DNA from 3 places in the Bacillus sp. LQ01 genome. Region 2 is predicted to be linked to each of the others. Evidence: riboswitches for the same ligand, from Rfam matches in the RefSeq annotation. Region 2 holds a riboswitch; each other region holds the start of a gene.
The links. A riboswitch is a leader RNA that binds a small molecule or an ion and turns the genes downstream of it on or off. The one in region 2 is predicted to bind S-adenosylmethionine.
Positions count from the first base shown of each region.

Region 1: another riboswitch for S-adenosylmethionine. It lies ahead of AC22L0_RS03550 (YezD family protein); the one in region 2 lies ahead of mtnW (2,3-diketo-5-methylthiopentyl-1-phosphate enolase).
Region 3: another riboswitch for S-adenosylmethionine. It lies ahead of AC22L0_RS03620 (Na+/H+ antiporter NhaC family protein); the one in region 2 lies ahead of mtnW (2,3-diketo-5-methylthiopentyl-1-phosphate enolase).

Region 1 covers NZ_JBYEZL010000001.1:651,578-656,091, forward strand. Annotated here, with positions in the region: gene lysA (diaminopimelate decarboxylase) at 113-1,429, shown strand; SAM riboswitch class I at 1,546-1,654, shown strand; gene AC22L0_RS03550 (YezD family protein) at 1,727-1,870, shown strand; gene AC22L0_RS03555 (phosphoadenylyl-sulfate reductase) at 1,958-2,662, shown strand; gene sat (sulfate adenylyltransferase) at 2,702-3,838, shown strand; gene cysC (adenylyl-sulfate kinase) at 3,851-4,444, shown strand; gene AC22L0_RS03570 (nitrite/sulfite reductase) at 4,456-4,514, shown strand, end outside.
Region 2 covers NZ_JBYEZL010000002.1:779,663-784,176, forward strand. Annotated here, with positions in the region: gene AC22L0_RS16535 (1,2-dihydroxy-3-keto-5-methylthiopentene dioxygenase) at 1-249, opposite strand, end outside; gene AC22L0_RS16540 (methylthioribulose 1-phosphate dehydratase) at 227-865, opposite strand; gene AC22L0_RS16545 (2-hydroxy-3-keto-5-methylthiopentenyl-1-phosphate phosphatase) at 862-1,521, opposite strand; gene mtnW (2,3-diketo-5-methylthiopentyl-1-phosphate enolase) at 1,518-2,762, opposite strand; SAM riboswitch class I at 2,827-2,932, opposite strand; gene AC22L0_RS16555 (pyridoxal phosphate-dependent aminotransferase) at 2,997-4,175, opposite strand; gene AC22L0_RS16560 (carbon-nitrogen family hydrolase) at 4,190-4,514, shown strand, end outside.
Region 3 covers NZ_JBYEZL010000001.1:663,430-667,943, forward strand. Annotated here, with positions in the region: gene gltP (glutamate/aspartate:proton symporter GltP) at 488-1,762, shown strand; gene AC22L0_RS03615 (ribonuclease FAU-1 family protein) at 1,831-2,349, shown strand; SAM riboswitch class I at 2,470-2,575, shown strand; gene AC22L0_RS03620 (Na+/H+ antiporter NhaC family protein) at 2,670-3,986, shown strand; gene AC22L0_RS03625 (lmo0954 family membrane protein) at 4,167-4,514, shown strand, end outside.

The DNA.
Region 1 (4,514 bases), on a different contig from region 2:
TAAGAAACGCGTGTGAACATTGTTCCGCGCGTTTTTTGTCTATCTAAAAGCGTGCTGCAATGAATAGAAGATTGGGGTTATGAGTTTTAGAGGAAATAAGGGAGGAATTTAAATGTATTTACACGGCACAAGCCGAATTAATGGGCAAGGACACTTAGAAATTGGAGGGTGCGATACGACGCAGCTAGCAAAGCAATACGGAACACCACTTTATGTATACGATGAAGAGTCTATCCGAGGAAAATGCCGAGCATTTCATCGTGCTTTTAAAGAAAGTGGTTTCTCTTATCAAGTAGCATATGCAAGCAAGGCGTTCTTGTGCATGGAGATGTGCCGAGTAGCTCGTGAAGAGAATATGTCATTAGACGTTGTCTCTGGGGGAGAATTATATACTGCGCTCCAAGCAGGATTTCCGGCATCACGTATTCATTTTCATGGAAATAATAAAACAGAAGAAGAAATAGTGATGGCTCTTCAGGCGAATATCGGTTGTTTTGTCGTAGATAATTTCTTTGAATTAGAAGTTTTACACGATTTAGCGATGCAACATGGAAAGTTTGTGAACATATTAATTCGTGTAACGCCTGGAGTAGAGGCGCACACACATGAATATATTACGACAGGCCAAGATGATTCGAAATTTGGATTTGGCGTTTCAAACGGTCAAGCGATGCAGGCAATTAGATTTGCTTTACAAAAATCCAATTATAATGTGCTAGGGATCCATTCACATATTGGATCGCAAATATTTGAAACAGCTGGTTTTGTTCGAGCGATTGAAGTTCTTCGCCAATTTTTAGTAGAAGTGAGAGAGCAAACAAACTATGTAGTAAAAGTGTTAAATGTAGGCGGGGGATTTGGAATACGCTACACAGAGTCAGATACACCATTAACTCTTGAGACATATGTGCGAGCTGTAACAAGTGCAGTGAGAGAACAATTTACTGTATGTGAATATCCATTGCCAGAAATATGGATTGAACCAGGACGTAGCATTGTAGGTGATGCTGGGACAACAATTTATACAGTTGGATCTGTGAAAGATATTCCTGGTATTCGGAAATATGTATCAGTCGATGGTGGAATGACAGATAATTTAAGACCTGCTTTATATAGCGCGCGTTATGAAGCGATGTTAGCGAATCGAGGGAATGATGAGAATGAGGAACTCGTTTCGATTGCCGGGAAATGCTGTGAGAGTGGAGACATGTTGATTTGGGATATTCATTTACCAAAAGTCGCTTCTTCTGATTTACTAGCAGTTTCCTGTACAGGAGCATACGGGTACTCGATGGCGAATAATTACAATCGGATTCGAAGACCAGCCGTTGTCTTTGCAAAAGGCGGAACATCGCAAGTAGTTGTGGAACGCGAAACATATGAAAATATTATTGGGAACGATCGCATACGTATTAAAGAGCTTGTCTAAATAGAAAAAGGGGTTGTTCGGATGGGCAATTCCTTTTTTGTAAAAATAAAATAATTAAAATATATCGGAAAACTAGGATTGAAAAAAATCAGAATTATGATAAAATACAAATACAAAGCTTATCAAGAGAAGCGGAGGGAACTGGCCCGAAGAAGCTCGGCAACCTGCTTATAGAAAGCAAGGTGCTAAATCCAGCAAAATGGAATCCATTTTGAAAGATAAGGTAAAATATATTACCGAACAGTCTTTTCGAAATGGGAAAGATTTTTTTTATGAATAAAAAGGGGGGCTGTTCGCGTGGGTGTACGGGAACATTTTGATGAAGTATCCGAGAAGATTGAAGCGATGCTTGCTGATATGAAATATGGTTCAATTACAATTGTTGTGCAAGATGGAAAAGTAATTCAGTTAGAGAAAAGTGAAAAGGTACGTTTAAAGTGAAAAGCGCTGACTAGAAAAACTAGAGGCGGTTTTAACCTATTTTCATTAGGTTAAAACCGTCTTTTTGCTTTTACAGGGGGAAAAAACATGTTGACGTATGAAACGTGGGAAGAAAATGTTGTTTCGTTTTCGGAAGAAGATGAAACAAAAGGCGCGCTATCAGTATTAAAGTGGGCTTATAAAGAATATAAAGATGAAATCGTCTACGCATGTAGCTTTGGGGTGGAAGGTATGGTATTGCTGCACCTTATAAACCAAGTAAATCCATCTGCTAAAGTTGTATTTTTAGATACAAATGTTCATTTTCAAGAAACATATGAATTAATTCAAAAAGTGCGGAGGCGATTTCCTTCATTAAATATTATAGAAAAACAACCGGAACTTACGCTTGATGAACAAGAGAAGTTGCATGGTGAGAAATTATGGGAAAGTAATCCGAATCTTTGTTGTAAGATTAGAAAAATTTTACCGTTAGAAAAATCATTAGCAGCGGAAAAAGCGTGGATATCGGGCTTAAGAAGGGAACAATCAGAAACACGTAAGCATACAAAGTTTATAAATCAAGATCATCGTTTTCAATCTATTAAAGTTTGTCCACTCATTCATTGGACGTGGAAAGAAGTTTGGCGATATGTATACAAACATAGCTTGCCGTATAACCCGTTGCATGATGTTGGCTATCCAAGTATTGGGTGTGAGAAATGTACGTTACCTGTAGGGGATGGTGGCGATTCAAGAGATGGTAGATGGGCTGGGAAAGTGAAAACCGAATGTGGTCTTCATTACCAATAAGATGAATCTTGAAATAAAGCTAAGAGAGGATATAGAAAAATGAGCATAGTAAACGAATTAGTAAACCGTATAGATGAGACATATGACGTATCACAAATTGAAAAAGAAATTAAATTAGACAATATTGCGTTAAGTGATTTAGAACTATTGGCGACAGGTGGATATAGCCCCCTTACTGGTTTTTTAGGGAAGGAAGATTATGATTCAGTCGTAGAAACGCTTCGTTTAGCAAATGGTAGTGTGTGGAGTATACCGATTACATTACCGGTAACAGAAAAAGTCGCAGAAAGCCTGAAGGTTGGAGAGGAAGTAAAGCTTGTCAACAATGGAAATATATACGGTGTCATTCAAATAGAAGATATTTTTGTACCAGATAAAGAAAAAGAAGCGTTACTTGTATATAAAACAACGGATGAGGCTCATCCAGGAGTGAAAAAATTATATGAACGACCAAACGTTTACGTTGGAGGAACTATTATTCTAACAAAACGCTTTGAAAATAATCAATTTCCTTCTTATCATTTAGACCCAATTGAAACGAGGGAAGCATTTAAAAAACGTGGGTGGAAAACAGTGGTCGGATTTCAAACGAGAAACCCGGTACATCGTGCCCATGAGTATATTCAAAAATCTGCTCTTGAAATTGTAGATGGTCTCTTTTTAAATCCGCTCGTCGGAGAAACGAAATCGGATGATATTCCTGCTGATGTAAGAATGGAAAGCTATGAAGTACTTCTTCAAAAATATTATCCGAAAAATCGTGTCTTTTTAAGTGTATTTCCTGCTGCCATGCGTTACGCAGGACCAAGGGAAGCGATATTTCATGCGTTAGTAAGAAAGAATTTTGGATGTACCCACTTTATAGTAGGGCGTGATCATGCTGGAGTAGGAGATTATTACGGAACGTATGAAGCGCAAGAAATCTTCACAAATTTTACGATAGAAGAGTTAGGAATTACACCACTATTCTTTGAACATAGTTTTTACTGCACCAAATGTGAAGCGATGGCTTCAACGAAAACATGTCCGCACGGAAAAGAAGATCATGTTATTTTATCGGGTACGAAAGTAAGAGAATTATTAAGAAACGGTGAGATTCCGCCAAGTACATTTAGTCGTAAAGAAGTAGTGGAAGTGCTAATTAAAGGCTTGAAAAAAGAAGTAGTAACAGAATAGGGAGAGAACGAGATGGATACGAATATTACTTGGCATACAGCTTCGGTTTCAAAAGATGAGAGAAGAGTGAAGAATGGACATCATAGTTTTGTAATTTGGTTTACTGGTTTATCAGCTTCGGGTAAATCTACAGTAGCGAATGCGGTCGCTCGTAAACTGTTTGAAAAGAATATTGGAAATTATGTGCTGGATGGGGATAACATTCGCCACGGTTTAAATAAAGACTTAGGATTTTCTGAAAGTGATCGCATGGAAAATATAAGACGTATTGGCGAAGTGGCAAAGTTATTTGTAGATCAAGGAGCAGTTGTCCTTACAGCATTTATTTCACCATTTCGAGTAGACCGCAAACAAGTAAGAGATTTATTAGCGGCAGATGAATTTATTGAAATTTTTGTGAAGTGTCCGATTGAAGAGTGTGAGAAACGTGATCCGAAAGGACTTTATAAAAAGGCAAGAAAAGGTGATATTAAGGATTTCACAGGTATTGATTCGCCTTATGAAGAGCCAGAGCAAGCGGAATTAATTGTAGAAACGCACAAATATTCTATTGAAGAATGTGCAGAACAAATCGTGAAGTACTTACAAGAGCGTAGTTTTATATAGGGGGATAAACAATGAGTTATGAAAAAGTATGGGCTAACAATGAAAAATTAAATCAGACCGAGAAAAATAA
Region 2 (4,514 bases):
ATTTGAAAGTGAAATTACATCATGTGCTTTATAACCACGGCGTGCTGAAACATCAGCGATTTCTTTTGAAAACACAGCTAATATTTCAGCTTTGTTTTCATCTGTTAACGAATAATTTTCATTTAAATGAGTAGGAAGTTTAGAAATATTCCATTTCTCATATAAAACGCCTTCCTCTTGTAGAAATTTAGATACTTCCACTTCATTTTCAATACGAGTATTTACTTCATGAATACGAATTTGCGCCATTAGAAACGCCTCCTTGAATTGATAATAGTTTTATATGAAATTGGAATAAAAACTCATAAGCTTCTAATCTCTTCTTTGCATCAAAGCTATCTCGGCCCCATACAGTAATACCGTGGTTACGGATTAATACTGCACCCGAATCTCCTTGTATATGCTTTCGGAAGTTTTCTCCAAGCGTTGGGATATGGGCATGGTTTTCAATAATAGGAATTTGAATTGTTGCACCTTCTTCCCAAATATCGAGTGCTTTAATAATTTCTTGATTTTGAAGGGTGACTGCATCACTATATAAATTTGTGATGACATTATTATCAGTTGTATGAACATGAAGTACGCACCCGGCATTCGTATTGTTATAAATGTGTGTATGCAATATTGTTTCTGCTGAAGGGCGTAATTCAGTCTCTAAAACGGGAACTCCTACATGATCTACTAATAGAAAATCATCTGGAGTGGTTTTTGTTTTATCTTTACCGCTTGCTGTAATAAGAAAAGTAAGTGGTTCATGGCTAACCTTTATAGAAATATTACCACTTGTTGCTGGAAACCAATTTCGTGTTGTTAACTCTTTTTTTAACTCGCTTAAGTCATACCATTGACGAAAAAGTTGTTTCATGCCTTCACCTCCAACAAAAGTTTTAATTCAGCTTGCACATCTTGAAATGTTTCAAACGGTGTATAAGCAATATGATTTTCTTCACACTTTGTAATAAGAAAATCGCGAGCGAATACTTTATCAGCTTGTTTCGCGGCTTGTAAATCAGTAATAGAATCTCCAATTACAATATGAAAGTCATTTGTATCACTTAATTTACGGATTAATGATGATTTACATAATCCGCAATGATTTTGACAATGATCATCACAAGAATGAGGCCATTTAACTGTAATAAACTCTGCTGAAAAGTCTGTTTCATTACAATAAATTTGCTCTTTTGGAATGATTCCTTGTAAGAGTGGATAGACGAAGAAATCCATTCCACCTGATATCACGTAAAAAGAAATGTTATTTTCCTTTACGAATTGTATAAACTCATGAAAACCACTACGGATTTCAGCAGTTTCTATTAAAAATTGAATAATATCATCGTGCAGATTAGTAGGTATTAATTGAAATAATCGAGAAACACCTTCTTGGATGGATAGTTCTTGTGATAAAATTTTATTCTTTACTTCTTCGGCTTCTGGTGGTGCGAATTTTTCCATAATGGACATAATGTTATCATTATTTGTAATCGTGCCATCGAAATCACAAAATACTTGAATACTCATAATTTCACCTCATAAGAGGGATTTCCCCATATTTGTAGTGCACTATGCAAATTTATGTCGTCTACTTCATGGAGTGGTTTATTTTGCAAAGTAGCATCAATTGCAGTACGGAAAGCTTTACCGCCGCCTTGCGCTCCATTTGGATGTCCGTGTATCCCGCCGCCAGCATTAATAACAACATCTTTACCGAAATCTCGTACAATAAAGGGAACGAAACCAGGATGAATACCAGCAGACGGAACAGAAAAGCTCTTCTTGAAAAATGCATCGTCTTCAGTTAAATATTTTGAGATAGCAAGAGCCTCCTCTTTTTCTAGCGCAACACTTCCGTATGGAGATGGGAATAATGAAAAGTCAGCCCCAGCATAACGTAGTAGCTTTCCAAGTAATAATGGTGATGAAACTCCATATAACTTGGATGCTGAATAAGCACCACTTACAGCAGGATGTGCCATAATAGGAACTGGGATTTCATCATCTTCTGCAAGTGATTGTAGTACATCTAGTCCGTAAGCAAATACGTTAAATAATAGAATATCAGCTCCAGCTTGCACTGCACGTTTAGCATTTTCTTTTAAATCAAAAGTTCGTCCTGTTAAATTTAAGGCATATAACGTTTTATGACCGTATGTTTCGTAGACAGATTGTAAAACTTCTTTTCCAGATACAATGCGTTTCGTAAGTGGTGTTAATGCATTTTCAAATAATATTTCATCATCTTTTACTATATCTACACCACCAATTGCTTGATCGCGTAATTGCGTTTTTAAATACCCAATGTTTCGTCCAATCATTCCTTTAAAAATACTCATTAAAAGGGGACGATCATGCACTTGTAAAAGATTTCGAATACCATCTATCCCGAATTTTGGACCAGGAAAATGTTTTTTTAACTCGTCTGAAAAAGTTAAGTCAATTAGTTTTACTTCGCCATCAAGTGATAGCTTTCCAAATGTAGTCGTTAAAATCGCTGGTAAATCTGGACTGAAGTTTAATAGCGGATATTCGATTTTAATAATTCCGCGTTTTACTTTTTTACGTAAATACGAATTGGTATATTCATGTTCAGCTAATTCCTCAACATGAATGACGTTGCCTTTATGCTGCTTTAATTGTTCTTGCAATAAGTGTGGCAAATGAGTCCAAGAGCCAATTGTTAAACCGAGTGCAATTTGCTCAGCTTTTTTTTCTAAGTTATGTGAATCATCATGGATTAAATACGTCGCTATAATTCCGCTCATTGTTATAACCTCCTAGTTAAATAAAAAAACCTCTCAGCTAAGGAGAGGTTTTTTTACAACCAGCTCCTTATCTGTCAGCGTAATGCTGCGAGAATTAGCACCGTGTCTACAATTGTAGATCGGTTGCCGGGTTTCGTCGGGCTCGTCCCTCCACCTGCTCTTGATAAGAAGTATTTAGAAATGTTTAAATTTTTAAGATAACTGAATTTTGTCAGATATTTTTCGTGTTGTCAATTACTTTTTGAAAAAATTTAATTTATCAATTCGATTAATGGCTTCTCGTAATCTATCTTCTGCATGCAAGAGACCAACACGGACATACCCTTCCCCATGCTTACCAAATCCAACACCAGGAGCAACTGCGACATGTGCTTTTTCTAGTAAAATATCAGAAAATTGCTCAGAGGTATATCCTTTTGGAACGGGAAGCCATGCAAAGAATGATCCTTTTGGAATGTCTACATTCCAACCAATTGAGTGACAGGCTGAAATAAGAGCGTTTCTTCGAGATTCGTAACTATTTACAAGGTCTATTACGCAAGACTGTGAACTTAATAGCGCTTCTCGAGCAGCATCTTGAACTGCACCGAATATACTAACATACATATGATCTTGTAATAGGTTAATTGTTTCAATCACACTTTCATTCCCTACAGCAAAAGCGATGCGCCAGCCAGCCATATTGAAAGTTTTTGATAATGTGTAAATTTCAATTCCTATATCTTTCGCACCATCTGCTTGCAAGAAACTAACAGGTTTTTGACCATCAAATCCGATAGCGCCATAAGCAAAATCGTGAACAACTAATATATTATGTTTATTAGCAAAGTGAATGGTTGCATCAAAAAAATCTTTTGATGCAGTAGCACCGGTAGGATTATTTGGATAGTTTAAAAACATTAATTTTGCACGCTCTGCAATAGAGTCATCAATGTTCGTATAATCTGGTAAAAAGTTATTTTCTGCAATAAGCGGCATTGTTTCAAAGTGTGCTTTTGCTAAAGCAACTCCGGATAAATAATCTGGATAACCTGGATCCGGAACGAGAATCGTATCACCAGGATTTGTAAAACAAATCGGTAATTCTACTAGTCCAGCCTTCCCGCCAAACAAAATAGCAACTTCAGTTTTTGGGTTTAATTCGACGCCGTATTCACGTTTATAGAATGTAGCCACGGCTTCCTTTAAGCTTTCATGTCCGCGAAATGGCGGATATTTATGATGAATGGTCTTTTCGGCAGCATCTTGTAAAGCTTTTACGATATGCTGCGGTGTTGGTTGATCTGGATTACCTTGACCTAGATTAATAACATCGTGACCAGCTGCAACGACTTTGTTAACTTTTGCAACAAGTGAAGCGAAAAATTGTGTTGGCAATGATGTTACTATCTCAGAAGGTTGAAATAATTTCATACTTTCCACCTCTTTTGAAAGTTGTTACAATTCTAGTGACAAATGATATAATCTTTCCAGTATTTTGTAAAGAAAAAAATAAGAATGGGGCTGAAAAAATGAAAGTCGCATGTATTCAAATGGATATTGTTTTTGGAGATGTAGAAAAAAATATTGAGAATGCTAAAAATAAAATAAGCGAAGCTATGAAGGAAAGGCCAGATGTTATCGTCTTACCAGAACTATGGACAACAGGATATGATTTAACGAGACTTTCTGAAATTGCAGATAGGGATGGAGTGGAAACGAAAGAAAAGTTAATAGAATGGGCGAAGCAATATGATATACATATTGTTGGTG
Region 3 (4,514 bases), on a different contig from region 2:
GACTCCTTTCCCTATGAATGTTATATATCATAAGAAGAGGGGTGTCTATCGTTGTAATCATAATGTAAAGAAAATTTTATAAAATTGCTAAGTTTTGTCGGAATTTATCATTTTTCAACTGTAATTGTCATAGTACATACATTTTATTCATATGTGTAACAAAGGTATATTTTGGAATTAATCTGTAAAATGAAGAAGGAAAGTAATCGTTTTTATGAGGTGAAATATTACTTGGAAAGCTAATAAAACACTAGTGAGGAATCGTTCTCATGTTAGGTTTTCTGACATGGGTCTGCTTTTTGTCAAGAAAATTATTTGTGTTCGGGCAAAGTTATTTTGTTGTCAGATTTAAATTTTTGATTTATGATTTTTAACAGGGACAAAATGTAGTGAATTGTCGAATAATATGTAATACTCTTAATTTCTTAGTTTTATAGAGATAGAATGAGAGATAGAGTGACACATCGAAGAGGGGGTTACAACAAATATGAAAAGAATAGGACTTGCATGGCAAATATTAATAGGGCTTGCGCTTGGTATTGCGGTTGGGGCGATTTTCTTTGATAATCCAGCTGTTGTGAAGTACTTACAACCAATTGGTGATATTTTCATCCGATTAATTAAAATGATCGTTGTACCGATTGTTGTAGCAAGTATTGTTGTTGGGGTTGCTGGTGTTGGCGATGTTAAAAAACTAGGTCGACTAGGTGGAAAAACAATTCTTTACTTTGAAATTATTACAACAATTGCAATTATTGTTGGTCTATTAATAGCGAATATTTTCCAACCAGGAAAAGGCGTAAATATGGAGCAGTTAACAAAGACAGATATTTCGAAATATACACATACGACAGAACAAGTACAAAGTCATTCATTTGCAGATACATTTGTAAATATTGTTCCAACGAACATTATGAAGTCGTTAGCTGACGGAGATATGCTTGCTATTATCTTCTTCTCTGTATTATTTGGTTTAGGTGTAGCAGCAATTGGTGAAAGAGGAAGACCAGTTCTTCAATTTTTCCAAGGTGTAGCTGACGCAATGTTTTACGTAACAAACCAAGTTATGAAATTTGCACCATTTGGTGTGTTTGCACTAATTGGTGTTACAGTTTCTACATTTGGTCTTGCTTCATTAATTCCATTAGGGAAATTACTAATTGTCGTATATGGAGCAATGATCTTCTTCGTCGTAGTTGTCTTAGGACTTACAGCGAAAATATTTGGAATCAACATTTTCCAATTCTTTAAGATTTTAAAAGACGAGCTGATCTTAGCGTATTCTACAGCAAGCTCAGAAACAGTTTTGCCAAAAATCATGGAGAAAATGGAGAAATTCGGTTGTCCGAAAGCAATTACATCTTTCGTTATTCCGACAGGTTATTCATTTAACTTAGATGGATCAACTTTATATCAAGCAATTGCGGCTCTTTTCTTAGCACAAATGTACGGTATTGATTTATCTATTACACAACAAATTACATTATTGCTTGTATTAATGGTTACATCAAAAGGTATCGCAGGTGTACCGGGCGTATCATTCGTTGTATTATTAGCGACACTTGGTACAGTAGGTATTCCACCTGAAGGCTTAGCGTTCATTGCTGGTATTGACCGTATTTTAGATATGGCTCGTACAGCAGTTAACGTTGTAGGAAACTCTTTAGCAGCTGTAGTTATGTCTAAGTGGGAAGGTCAATATGACGCTGAAAAAGGACAAGCTTATTTAAAAGAGATTTCTGAAAAGGGTCAAGCGGCTTAATTATAATATGAACAAGCTCTCACATAATATGTGGGAGCTTTTCTGTATATAGAAGAGGAGCAGACATAATGAAACGTAAATATGGTGACGGTTCTTCGTGGAAGAGGCTAATAGAAAAGAGTTATACGGTTAAGCAAGTGGAAGAGGGAATACTCGGAATACTGGATATAAAAAAGGTGAGAGAGCCTAGTTGTAAAGAATATGATGGTGAAGAACTTTGTATTGCAGCGGATCAGTATACGTGGATTCAATATTTCATAGACGGGAAAAACTTTGCGATTACCGCTATGTTAGATGATCAGAAAAAATTAGTGCAATATTATATCGATGTGGCGAAAGAATATAAAATAGACGATCGTGGTTTACCGTATTTTGATGATTTATATTTAGATGTAGTATTATTACCTAGCGGTAAGGTGTATGTATTAGATGAAGAGGAGCTAGAGGATGCTTATAAAAGTGGTGATGTCACGAAGGAAGAGTATGAGTTAGCTTGGTACACTACGAAATGGATATTAGCAACAATAAAAAATAATGAATTTTATTGGATTTCAATGTTGAAAGAAGAAATAGAAAAGTTAAAATGATTGTTGTATTCGAATTTTTGTATAATTACCAAAAAAATCTATACAAAAAATAATTGACTTTTGTTTTGTAAGCGAGTAAAGTTAGGAAAGAAATTATTATTAAAAAATAAATATGAAACCTTCTTATAAAGAGAGGCGGAGGGACTGGCCCTACGATGCCTCGGCAGCGGACTCGATTTCAGAGTGCTGTGCCAAATCCAGCAAGCGTGTGCTTGAAAGATGAGAAGAGTGTTTCTTATAGATGTATAAGACCTCTTCTCATCGGAAGAGGTCTTTTGTTATTCATTAGAAAAAGGTTGAAACTAGGGAGAGATGATACTTTGAAAGAAACGAGAGGAAATGGTTTAGCTTTATTACCACTTGGGATATTTTTGGCGCTATTTATTGGTTCTGGAATTATTACAGGTGATTTCTATAAATTGCCGATACTTGTAGCGATCTCAATTGCTGTAGGAGTCACTTTAATGATGAATCGTAAAGAAAGTTTTAATGTGAAAGTAGAGCGGTTCGCTAAAGGTGCAGGAAATCCGGATATTATGATTATGGTATTAATTTTTGTGCTTGCAGGTGCATTTTCTGAAACTGCTAAAGGAATGGGCGGAGTAGACTCAACTGTTAATTTAGCATTAACTATTTTACCGCCAGGATTTATCGTAGCTGGAATCTTTGTTATTGGGGCATTTATTTCATTAGCGATGGGAACTTCAATGGGAACAATTGCAGCATTAGCGCCGATTGCTGTAGGTATTAGTGGTCAAACTGATATCTCAATTGCGCTTGCAATGGCTACTGTTGTTGGCGGAGCGATGTTTGGTGATAATTTATCATTTATTTCAGATACAACAATCGCAGCTGTTCGTTCACAAGGAACAGAAATGAAAGATAAGTTTAAAACGAACTTTTTAATTGTGTTACCAGCGGCTATTATTACAATTGTGCTATTAGTAATAGTTACTTCAGGAAGTGACACGCAAATTAAAGCACATAGCTTTGATTGGATAAAGATTTTACCGTACGCAGGAGTACTGATTACAGCGCTACTTGGCTGGAATGTACTTATTGTATTAACTGGTGGAACTGTACTATCTGGTGTTATCGGTCTTATAGATGGAAGTTACACGTTAGAAAGTTTCTTTAAAAGTGTAACGACTGGAATGGGCGGTATGATGGAGTTAGTATTACTTGCTATATTAATTGGCGGTATGGTTGAATTAATCCAATATAATGGTGGTATTCAATATTTAATGAATGTATTAACACGTAATATTCGTTCGAAAAAAGGAGCGGAATTTGGTATTGCTGGTTTAGTGAGTATGACGAATATGTGTACAGCGAATAATACGATTTCAATTATTTTTACAGGCCCGCTTGCAAAAAATATTGCAGATCAATATGAAATAGACCCTCGTAAATCAGCGAGTGTATTAGATCTTTTCTCATGTTGTGTGCAAGGATTAATTCCGTACGGTGCCCAAATGTTAACGGCAGCAGGATTTGCAGCGTTATCTCCAGTTGAATTGTTACCGTATGCATTTTATCCAATTTTAGTTGGAGTATGTGGGATTGTTTCTATTTTAATTGGGTTTCCAAGGTTTTCGAAAGTAGCTAAGAAAAAAGAGTATCATAAAACTGCTTAATTTAATATGAATGTTAGTAATTAAAAAACGTGCAGAGAATAGACTCTGCACGTTTTTTGCGTAAAGGGCTGAATATGACTCGGTCTTAAGTCTGAGTAGAAAACGGTTCTTAAGCTCGTTATGGAAAGATGAAAAAATAGTTAAGATAAGAGTATCAAATCGAAGGGAGGCAAGCACAAGATGAAACAATTTCTAGCGTTTATCGCAGCCGGTATTTTGGCTTTAATTGCTCTTGGTAGTCTTGCTGGTATTGTAGGATTCGCAATCGGAGCAGGAGTTGTATATTGGAGCTATAAATCATTTGTGCGAGCTAAATCATTTTTTGGAAAGTTAGCTTGGGGTATTGTTGGTTTAATCGGTTTATCCATTGCACTTTCTCATTCGCCAGCATTAATCGGTATCGCTGCTTTAGTGGTTTTATACTACGGATACCGTGAGTGGAAAAAAGAAAAAGATGTAGTTGTTGAATCTGCTCCAGAAAGTTCTAAATCATATAGCAACTTTGAAGATGAGTGGAACAAATTAATG